2 regions of the Neobacillus sp. NPDC093182 genome follow, and region 1 is predicted to be linked to the other one. Evidence: a T-box and tRNA genes for the amino acid it is inferred to sense, from the RefSeq annotation. Region 1 holds a T-box; the other holds one or more tRNA genes.
The links. The T-box of region 1 lies ahead of ACIQAA_RS03430 (valine--tRNA ligase). A T-box ahead of a tRNA ligase gene usually reads a tRNA of that ligase, here a tRNA-Val.
Positions count from the first base shown of each region.

Region 2: it encodes a tRNA-Val, which carries the amino acid that the T-box ahead of ACIQAA_RS03430 (valine--tRNA ligase) is inferred to sense. The anticodon was not compared.

Region 1 is NZ_JBIVOI010000001.1:642,398-646,783, reverse strand. It holds gene spoVID (stage VI sporulation protein D) at 1-824, shown strand, start outside; gene ysxE (spore coat protein YsxE) at 911-1,948, shown strand; gene ACIQAA_RS03435 (hypothetical protein) at 1,966-2,163, opposite strand; T-box leader at 2,335-2,570, shown strand; gene ACIQAA_RS03430 (valine--tRNA ligase) at 2,641-4,386, shown strand, end outside.
Region 2 is NZ_JBIVOI010000003.1:337,843-342,228, reverse strand. It holds partial or broken rRNA gene ACIQAA_RS09045 (23S ribosomal RNA) at 1-1,282, shown strand, start outside; rRNA gene rrf (5S ribosomal RNA) at 1,359-1,474, shown strand; tRNA gene ACIQAA_RS09035 (tRNA-Glu) at 1,514-1,588, shown strand; tRNA gene ACIQAA_RS09030 (tRNA-Val) at 1,653-1,728, shown strand; tRNA gene ACIQAA_RS09025 (tRNA-Thr) at 1,795-1,870, shown strand; tRNA gene ACIQAA_RS09020 (tRNA-Lys) at 1,900-1,975, shown strand; tRNA gene ACIQAA_RS09015 (tRNA-Leu) at 2,020-2,101, shown strand; tRNA gene ACIQAA_RS09010 (tRNA-Gly) at 2,139-2,213, shown strand; tRNA gene ACIQAA_RS09005 (tRNA-Leu) at 2,219-2,307, shown strand; tRNA gene ACIQAA_RS09000 (tRNA-Arg) at 2,338-2,414, shown strand; tRNA gene ACIQAA_RS08995 (tRNA-Pro) at 2,422-2,498, shown strand; tRNA gene ACIQAA_RS08990 (tRNA-Ala) at 2,512-2,584, shown strand; tRNA gene ACIQAA_RS08985 (tRNA-Ser) at 2,592-2,684, shown strand; tRNA gene ACIQAA_RS08980 (tRNA-Met) at 2,706-2,779, shown strand; tRNA gene ACIQAA_RS08975 (tRNA-Asp) at 2,820-2,896, shown strand; tRNA gene ACIQAA_RS08970 (tRNA-Phe) at 2,950-3,022, shown strand; tRNA gene ACIQAA_RS08965 (tRNA-Tyr) at 3,059-3,143, shown strand; tRNA gene ACIQAA_RS08960 (tRNA-His) at 3,195-3,270, shown strand; tRNA gene ACIQAA_RS08955 (tRNA-Cys) at 3,308-3,381, shown strand; tRNA gene ACIQAA_RS08950 (tRNA-Gly) at 3,393-3,466, shown strand; tRNA gene ACIQAA_RS08945 (tRNA-Ile) at 3,472-3,548, shown strand; tRNA gene ACIQAA_RS08940 (tRNA-Asn) at 3,583-3,657, shown strand; gene ACIQAA_RS08935 (glycine betaine uptake BCCT transporter) at 3,819-4,386, opposite strand, start outside.

The sequences.
Region 1 (4,386 bases):
ACCGTTTTCCTGTCGATATTACCATTCCCAACAATCGGATTCAAAGCATTTATGATATCGACGTCATTGTGGAGTCATTTGATTATTCCATTCCAGAGCGCAGTTGTCTTAAACTGTCAGCAGAATTAACCATCAGCGGTTTGTATGATTCAACACAACAAGAGGAAGAAACTGAGGAACAAGAAGAGGAATATGAAGTTCTCCATCGTTATCAAGTAGAAGTTCCAAGAGCAGAAGAACAAGAAGAAGCGGAACCAGAAGAGAATCAATTTGAGGATACTTTCTTGTTTGAGGCTGAAGCAAGAAAACAGCCAGAAGAGGAAAAGGTTGAAGCTTTTCCAAAATTCCCAACCTTTACGTATCAAGAGCCTGAAGAAGAGGAAGAACCTCAGCAGCCACAGCAGCCTGTTGTTTTTGAACATGCACGAAGTGAAGCGAGTGAGCCCGTCCAAGAGGAAGAAATCCTCGAAAAAGCTCCAGTACAGCCAATTGCAGAACAAGAGGCAGAGCAGCCTGTAGAAGCAAAAGAACCAGTTCTAGAGGAGAGTTCTTCTTCGCCAGAGGCACCGCCGAAACAAGTCAAAAAGAAGGCCTCAAAGAAGAAAACCATGACATTAACGGAGTTCTTTGCCCGCAAGGAAGACAGCTCTGATCAAGCTAGAATAAAAGTTTGTATTGTCCAAAAGGGTGATACACTAGATAGTCTTGCCGACCGTTATGACGTATCAGTTCCTAATCTGCTGCGTTACAATAATCTTGAGCTCAATCAAGATGTATATGAGGGTCAAGTATTATATGTACCTGTCGCATTAGCAAAAAAATAATCAACCAAACAACATGGTGAGCGGGTTTTTAACCTGCTCACATCTTTTTAAGGATTTTGCTCTGGCTGAAAGGCAGATGAATGTTGATGCGCGACACATATCAGGTAGATTCACTTATACCCATTTTAAATAACTACCAAGTAAAACCTTATTTTGTTGAGGAACACGGCAATATTAAGAAAATCTATTCCAATAAAGGGACCTTTGCATTAAAGAAAATTGAACCGACAAATGGTACCGATTTTATTCGTCATGTTCACCTTCTTTACCAAAAGGGCTTCAATCGGATTGTCCCCATTTATCCGACCTTGGACGGAAGATATGCCGTTCTCCATGATAAAGCCTTATATTACTTAATGCCGTGGATGTCGAATGAAGTAAAGGAAGACCGGACGCAGAAGCACCAGCAGCTCTTTCGTGAGCTGGCAAGGCTGCACACGATTTCTGCTAAAGACATCACGGTGAATAAAGAGGAGCGGACAGAGCACTACGAAAAAACGATAGCTGTGCTCGATAAGAATCAGGAGTTTCTGGACGGATTTATCGGTGAATGTGAAAAAAAGACCTATATGTCCCCATTTGAATTGGTGTTTTGCTTGTACTATAACGAAATAAGTCAGGCACTTCGCTTTTCAAAAACCAAATTCGAAGAATGGTATGAAAAAACAAAGGAAGAAGAAAAAGCACGAATGGTTATAACGCATGGAAAAATATCATCCGAGCATTTTCTTTATGACGATAGAGGGTACGGCTATTTTATTAACTTTGAAAATGCCCGCTATGGCTCGCCGATTCATGATTTATTACCATATTTATCTCGTTCGTTTAATACCCAGCCACAAAGAAATGATGAAGCCGTTGAATGGGTTTACCACTACTTTAAATTTTTTCCCTTCAAGACAAATGAAAAACTGCTATTCTTTAGTTATTTAGCTTATCCAATTCCAATTATCCAAGTAGTCGAACGCTATTATAAAAAAGAACAGCCAAAAAACGAGCTGAAATTTGTCCGAATGCTCCAGCGCAAATATTGGCATTTAAAGAATTCCGAATATGTAGTAATGAGAATGACGGAACTCGATGAGCAAGAAAAGCAGGCAAAAGAAGGAGCCCAGCAGCAATAAAATTGCTAATTGGGCTCTTAAACAATTTCAAAATAAATCGATACGGCAATCGCAATAAACACTGCTAATAATAAGACGTCAAAGACAGTTGGTATAAATATTGTTCGGATTAATTGAAATATCGTAAACGGCAAAATCAGCTGCTCGCAAACTCTCCTGCAGGTTCGATACCAGGGAGTGTAGGAGTATTTGGTGATAAATTTCCTCCGCTTCATCTCTTCCTTCCTCTCCAAAATGGCATTTCTTTTATGTATATTCTTCCCACCTAATGAATTCCCCTATTTCCTTAACGTTTTTTACAAAATGGTATATAATATAAAAAAATTGGTTATCATTATTGACGTCTAGAACACTTTTTGGGTAGTATAAACAATATAATTAAAAACACAAAAGCACAGACAGGGAAGAGTACGATGTTCACCTGCTTTAAGAGAGGGATGCCATTAGCTGAAAGGTTTCCTAAGCAGACACTCGGAAGGTCGCCCTTGAGCTTCTTCAATGAACGGATTAACCAATCCCGCTAGTTGAAGACGGAGCAAATCCGTTATCCATTTAAGAGCCAATCATTTTTTATGGTTGGAAAAAAGGTGGTACCGCGAAGCAAACTCCATTCGTCCTTTTATGACGAATGGGGTTTTTTGTTTGTCTTGTTTTACTTAAGAGACAGAAAGAGAAATTAAGGAGATGGTCAAATGGAAACAAAGGAAATTACCATGCCGACTAAGTATGATCCTCAGTCGATTGAACAAGGTCGTTATGATTGGTGGCTAAAAGGAAAGTTTTTTGAAGCACAGAATGACGAGGGCAAACAGCCTTATACAATCGTTATTCCACCGCCAAACGTAACCGGAAAGCTGCACTTAGGGCATGCTTGGGATACAACATTACAAGATATCGTTACAAGAATGAAGCGAATGCAGGGCTACGATGTTCTCTGGCTCCCGGGTATGGACCACGCTGGAATTGCAACGCAAGCAAAAGTTGAAGAAAAACTCCGCAGCGAAGGCAAAAGCCGTTACGATTTAGGACGTGAAAAGTTCGTTGAAGAAACATGGAAGTGGAAGGAAGAATACGCCTCCCATATCCGCCAGCAGTGGGCAAAGCTAGGTTTAGGATTAGATTACAGCCGTGAGCGTTTCACTTTAGATGAAGGCTTGTCAGCAGCGGTACGTGAAGTATTTGTTACTCTCTATAACAAAGGACTTATTTATCGCGGCGAATACATTATCAACTGGGATCCATCCACGAAGACAGCATTGTCTGATATCGAGGTTATTTACAAGGATGTTCAAGGTGCATTCTATCATATGAAATATCCGTTAGCAGACGGTTCAGGACACATTGAAGTAGCAACAACACGTCCAGAAACTATGCTGGGAGATACAGCAGTTGCCGTTCATCCGGAGGATGACCGCTATAAACACTTAATCGGCAAAACCGTTATCCTTCCAATCGTTGGCCGTGAAATCCAAATTGTTGGCGATGACTATGTAGATATGGAATTCGGATCTGGCGCTGTTAAAATTACACCAGCACATGACCCGAACGACTTTGAAATCGGTAACCGTCATAATTTAGAGCGTGTTCTTGTTATGAACGAAGACGGCACAATGAATGACAGAGCCGGTAAGTACAAAGGGATGGACCGTTTTGAATGCCGTAAGCAAATTGTGAAGGATCTTCAAGAACAAGGCGTTCTTTTCAAAATTGAAGAGCATTTGCACTCCGTTGGTCATTCCGAGCGCAGCGGGGCAGTAGTTGAGCCATACCTTTCAACACAATGGTTTGTTAAAATGCAGCCGCTTGCGGATGAGGCAATCGCTCTCCAAAGTAAAGAAAACAAAGTGAATTTTGTTCCAGATCGTTTTGAAAAAACCTACCTGCGCTGGATGGAAAATATCCGCGACTGGTGTATTTCAAGGCAGCTATGGTGGGGTCACCGAATTCCTGCTTGGTACCATAAAGAGACAGGTGAAATATTTGTTGGACACGAAGCACCAGCAGATAGCGAAAAGTGGGAGCAGGATAAAGACGTATTGGATACGTGGTTCAGTTCTGCGTTATGGCCGTTCTCCACAATGGGCTGGCCAAATGTGGAAGCAGAGGACTTCAAGCGTTTCTTCCCAACTGATGTACTCGTAACCGGTTATGATATCATTTTCTTCTGGGTATCGAGAATGATTTTCCAAAGCCTAGAATTTACAGGTGAACGACCATTTAAAGACGTTCTCATACACGGTTTAGTTCGTGACGAACAAGGTCGTAAAATGAGTAAATCCCTTGGAAACGGCGTGGATCCAATGGATGTTATCGAAAAATACGGTGCTGATTCCTTACGTTACTTCCTTTCAACAGGAAGCTCTCCAGGTCAGGATTTACGCTTTAGCTTTGAAAAGGTTGAATCTACTTGGAACTTCGCCAATAAAATCTGGAATGCT
Region 2 (4,386 bases), on a different contig from region 1:
ACCGCAAACCGACACAGGTAGGCGAGGAGAGAATCCTAAGGTGAGCGAGAGAACTCTCGTTAAGGAACTCGGCAAAATGACCCCGTAACTTCGGGAGAAGGGGTGCTTTTTGAGGTGAATAGCCTCGAAGAGCCGCAGTGAATAGGCCCAGGCGACTGTTTAGCAAAAACACAGGTCTCTGCGAAGCCGCAAGGCGAAGTATAGGGGCTGACGCCTGCCCGGTGCTGGAAGGTTAAGAGGAGGGGTTAGCGCAAGCGAAGCTCTGAATCGAAGCCCCAGTAAACGGCGGCCGTAACTATAACGGTCCTAAGGTAGCGAAATTCCTTGTCGGGTAAGTTCCGACCCGCACGAAAGGCGTAACGATCTGGGCACTGTCTCAACGAGAGACTCGGTGAAATTATAGTACCTGTGAAGATGCAGGTTACCCGCGACAGGACGGAAAGACCCCGTGGAGCTTTACTGTAGCCTGATATTGAATTTTGGTACAGCTTGTACAGGATAGGTAGGAGCCTGAGAAACCGGAGCGCCAGCTTCGGTGGAGGCGTCGGTGGGATACTACCCTGGCTGTATTGAAATTCTAACCCGCACCCCTGATCGGGGTGGGAGACAGTGTCAGGTGGGCAGTTTGACTGGGGCGGTCGCCTCCTAAAGAGTAACGGAGGCGCCCAAAGGTTCCCTCAGAATGGTTGGAAATCATTCGCAGAGTGTAAAGGCACAAGGGAGCTTGACTGCGAGACCTACAAGTCGAGCAGGGACGAAAGTCGGGCTTAGTGATCCGGTGGTTCCGCATGGAAGGGCCATCGCTCAACGGATAAAAGCTACCCCGGGGATAACAGGCTTATCTCCCCCAAGAGTCCACATCGACGGGGAGGTTTGGCACCTCGATGTCGGCTCATCGCATCCTGGGGCTGTAGTCGGTCCCAAGGGTTGGGCTGTTCGCCCATTAAAGCGGTACGCGAGCTGGGTTCAGAACGTCGTGAGACAGTTCGGTCCCTATCCGTCGTGGGCGCAGGAAATTTGAGAGGAGCTGTCCTTAGTACGAGAGGACCGGGATGGACGCACCGCTGGTGTACCAGTTGTCTTGCCAAAGGCATCGCTGGGTAGCTATGTGCGGACGGGATAAGTGCTGAAAGCATCTAAGCATGAAGCCCCCCTCAAGATGAGATTTCCCATAGCGTCAAGCTAGTAAGAACCCTGAAAGATGATCAGGTTGATAGGTCAGAGGTGGAAGCGCGGTAACGTGTGGAGCTGACTGATACTAATCGTTCGAGGACTTAACCAATTTTTAAGGTGAACTCGTTTTACAAACTTCTTCTGAAATTATCTAGTTTTGAGGGAATGATTCCTCAATTAAATAGTCTGGCAGCAATGGCGAGAAGGTCACACCCGTTCCCATACCGAACACGGAAGTTAAGCTTCTCAGCGCCGATGGTAGTTGGGACTTTGTCCCTGTGAGAGTAGGACGTTGCCAGGCTACCCCTTTGGGGCCATTTTTTTGCTCGAAATTTATTACGGCCCCTTGGTCAAGTGGTTAAGACACCTCCCTTTCACGGAGGTAACACGGGTTCGAATCCCGTAGGGGTCACCAAACTTTTTCGCGCTAGCGAAAATAACTTTCTTTTCAAACCAGCTTAAAGAACTTTCTTTTATGTGGAGGATTAGCTCAGCTGGGAGAGCATCTGCCTTACAAGCAGAGGGTCGGCGGTTCGATCCCGTCATCCTCCACCAAAGTTTTTTCACGATAGTGAAAATAACTTTCAATTTTTTACGAAGTGAAGTTAATCTTCGATATATGCCGGGGTAGCTCAATTGGTAGAGCAACTGACTTGTAATCAGTAGGTTGGGGGTTCAAGTCCTCTCGCCGGCACCATGCTACTTACTTCTAAGAACTATTTGTATGAGCCATTAGCTCAGTTGGTAGAGCATCTGACTTTTAATCAGAGGGTCGAAGGTTCGAGTCCTTCATGGCTCACCAAGTTATCTTCAAAAGAAAATAACTTGCAAAATTAATTTCCAAATGCGGGTGTGGCGGAATTGGCAGACGCACCAGACTTAGGATCTGGCGCCGCAAGGCGTGGGGGTTCGACTCCCTTCACCCGCACTTAAGTTTTTTAACTGTAAAATAACTCACTATAAATGCGGAAGTAGTTCAGTGGTAGAACACCACCTTGCCAAGGTGGGGGTCGCGGGTTCGAATCCCGTCTTCCGCTCCAATGCTGCCGGGGTGGCGGAACTGGCAGACGCACAGGACTTAAAATCCTGCGGTAGGTGACTACCGTACCGGTTCGATTCCGGTCCTCGGCACCATTTTTGTAAGCTAACTAGTTATTTAATATTGCGCCCGTAGCTCAATTGGATAGAGTGTCTGACTACGGATCAGAAGGTTATGGGTTCGACTCCTTTCGGGCGCGCCATATTTTACGGGAAGTAGCTCAGCTTGGTAGAGCACTTGGTTTGGGACCAAGGGGTCGCAGGTTCGAATCCTGTCTTCCCGACCATCATTTACCAAATGGGGCCTTAGCTCAGCTGGGAGAGCGCCTGCTTTGCACGCAGGAGGTCAGCGGTTCGATCCCGCTAGGCTCCACTTATTCGGAGGAATACCCAAGTTTGGCTGAAGGGATCGGTCTTGAAAACCGACAGGCGGGTCATACCGCGCGGGGGTTCGAATCCCTCTTCCTCCTCCATAAATTCTAAATTCTTATTGTCGCGGGGTGGAGCAGTCTGGTAGCTCGTCGGGCTCATAACCCGAAGGTCGTAGGTTCAAATCCTGCCCCCGCAATTAAGTAATTTATTTTCAAGAAAAACACTTGAAAAAAATTGGTCCGGTAGTTCAGTTGGTTAGAATGCCTGCCTGTCACGCAGGAGGTCGCGGGTTCGAGTCCCGTCCGGACCGCCATTTTTTATATCAGTAGGTTAACTCTACTGTTGATATAGATATAGATTGTGTATGGCTCAGTAGCTCAGTCGGTAGAGCAAAGGACTGAAAATCCTTGTGTCGGCGGTTCGATTCCGTCCTGAGCCATCATTTTTTTTGGAATTTTATTGGTCTTTTATATATGGAGGGGTAGCGAAGTGGCTAAACGCGGCGGACTGTAAATCCGCTCCCTCGGGGTTCGGCGGTTCGAATCCGTCCCCCTCCACCAAAGTTTTTTGCGAAGCAAAATGTTTTCACCAAGGTGAAAATAACCATCATGGCGATTGTGGCGAAGTGGTTAACGCACCTGATTGTGGTTCAGGCATTCGTGGGTTCGATTCCCATCAGTCGCCCCATTAATCTTAATAAATTGGGTTAGCTCTTTAAGAGTCGGGCAGCATAGCCAAGTGGTAAGGCAGAGGTCTGCAAAACCTTTATCCCCGGTTCAAATCCGGGTGTTGCCTCCAAATTTTAATATGCGGGTGTAGTTTAGTGGTAAAACCTCAGCCTTCCAAGCTGATGTTGTGAGTTCGATTCTCATCACCCGCTCCAATTATGGGCCTATAGCTCAGCTGGTTAGAGCGCACGCCTGATAAGCGTGAGGTCGATGGTTCGAGTCCATTTAGGCCCACCAGAATTTTTTGCGAAGCAAAATACCTTTCGATTGTTCCGCAGTAGCTCAGTGGTAGAGCTATCGGCTGTTAACCGATCGGTCGTAGGTTCGAGTCCTACCTGCGGAGCCATTTTTTTAAGCTAAGGACAGTAAGCCTGATCCTTTTTAAAATAGTTAATATTCCATAATAAAACCATCTTTAAGAAAATAGCCATTTTCTTAAAGATGGTTTTTCTTTGTCTAAATACCGCCTTGGGTTTTCAGTACGGCTTAATCACATTTAATAACCCTTTAGGAATGGTACGCGCTTCTTTTATTTCCTCTTTGTACTTCGCCTTCACTTTTTAACCCTTTCACTAGTGAGAAGGACATGACGACCATAATGATCGCAAAAGGGAGGGCAGCTGCGATGGAAGCAGTTTGCAAAACGTTCAAACCGCCAGCTAAAAGCAATACTGCAGCGAGAGCGGATTGAATGACACCCCATGTCATTTTTATTTTATTTGAGGGATTTAATGTACCGCCTTCACTTAGCATTCCTAATACAAAGGTTGCGGTATCGGCGACCGTTATATAATAAATTGCTACAACCGCAAACCCTAATATACTTAACACCGAACTTAATGGAAGATAATCAAAGAATGTAAAGATAGACAATGAAACGTTTTCGGTAATATTTTTTGCAAGGTCATGGTTGCCTGTTTTTTGAACAAGCTCAAGCGCAGAGCCGCCAAATATGGACATCCAGAGACAGGTTCCGAGGGTAGGAACAACCAATACGCCAATAACAAACTCCCTTACTGTTCTTCCTTTTGAAACCCTGGCGATAAACATACCCACAAATGGTGCCCAGGCAATC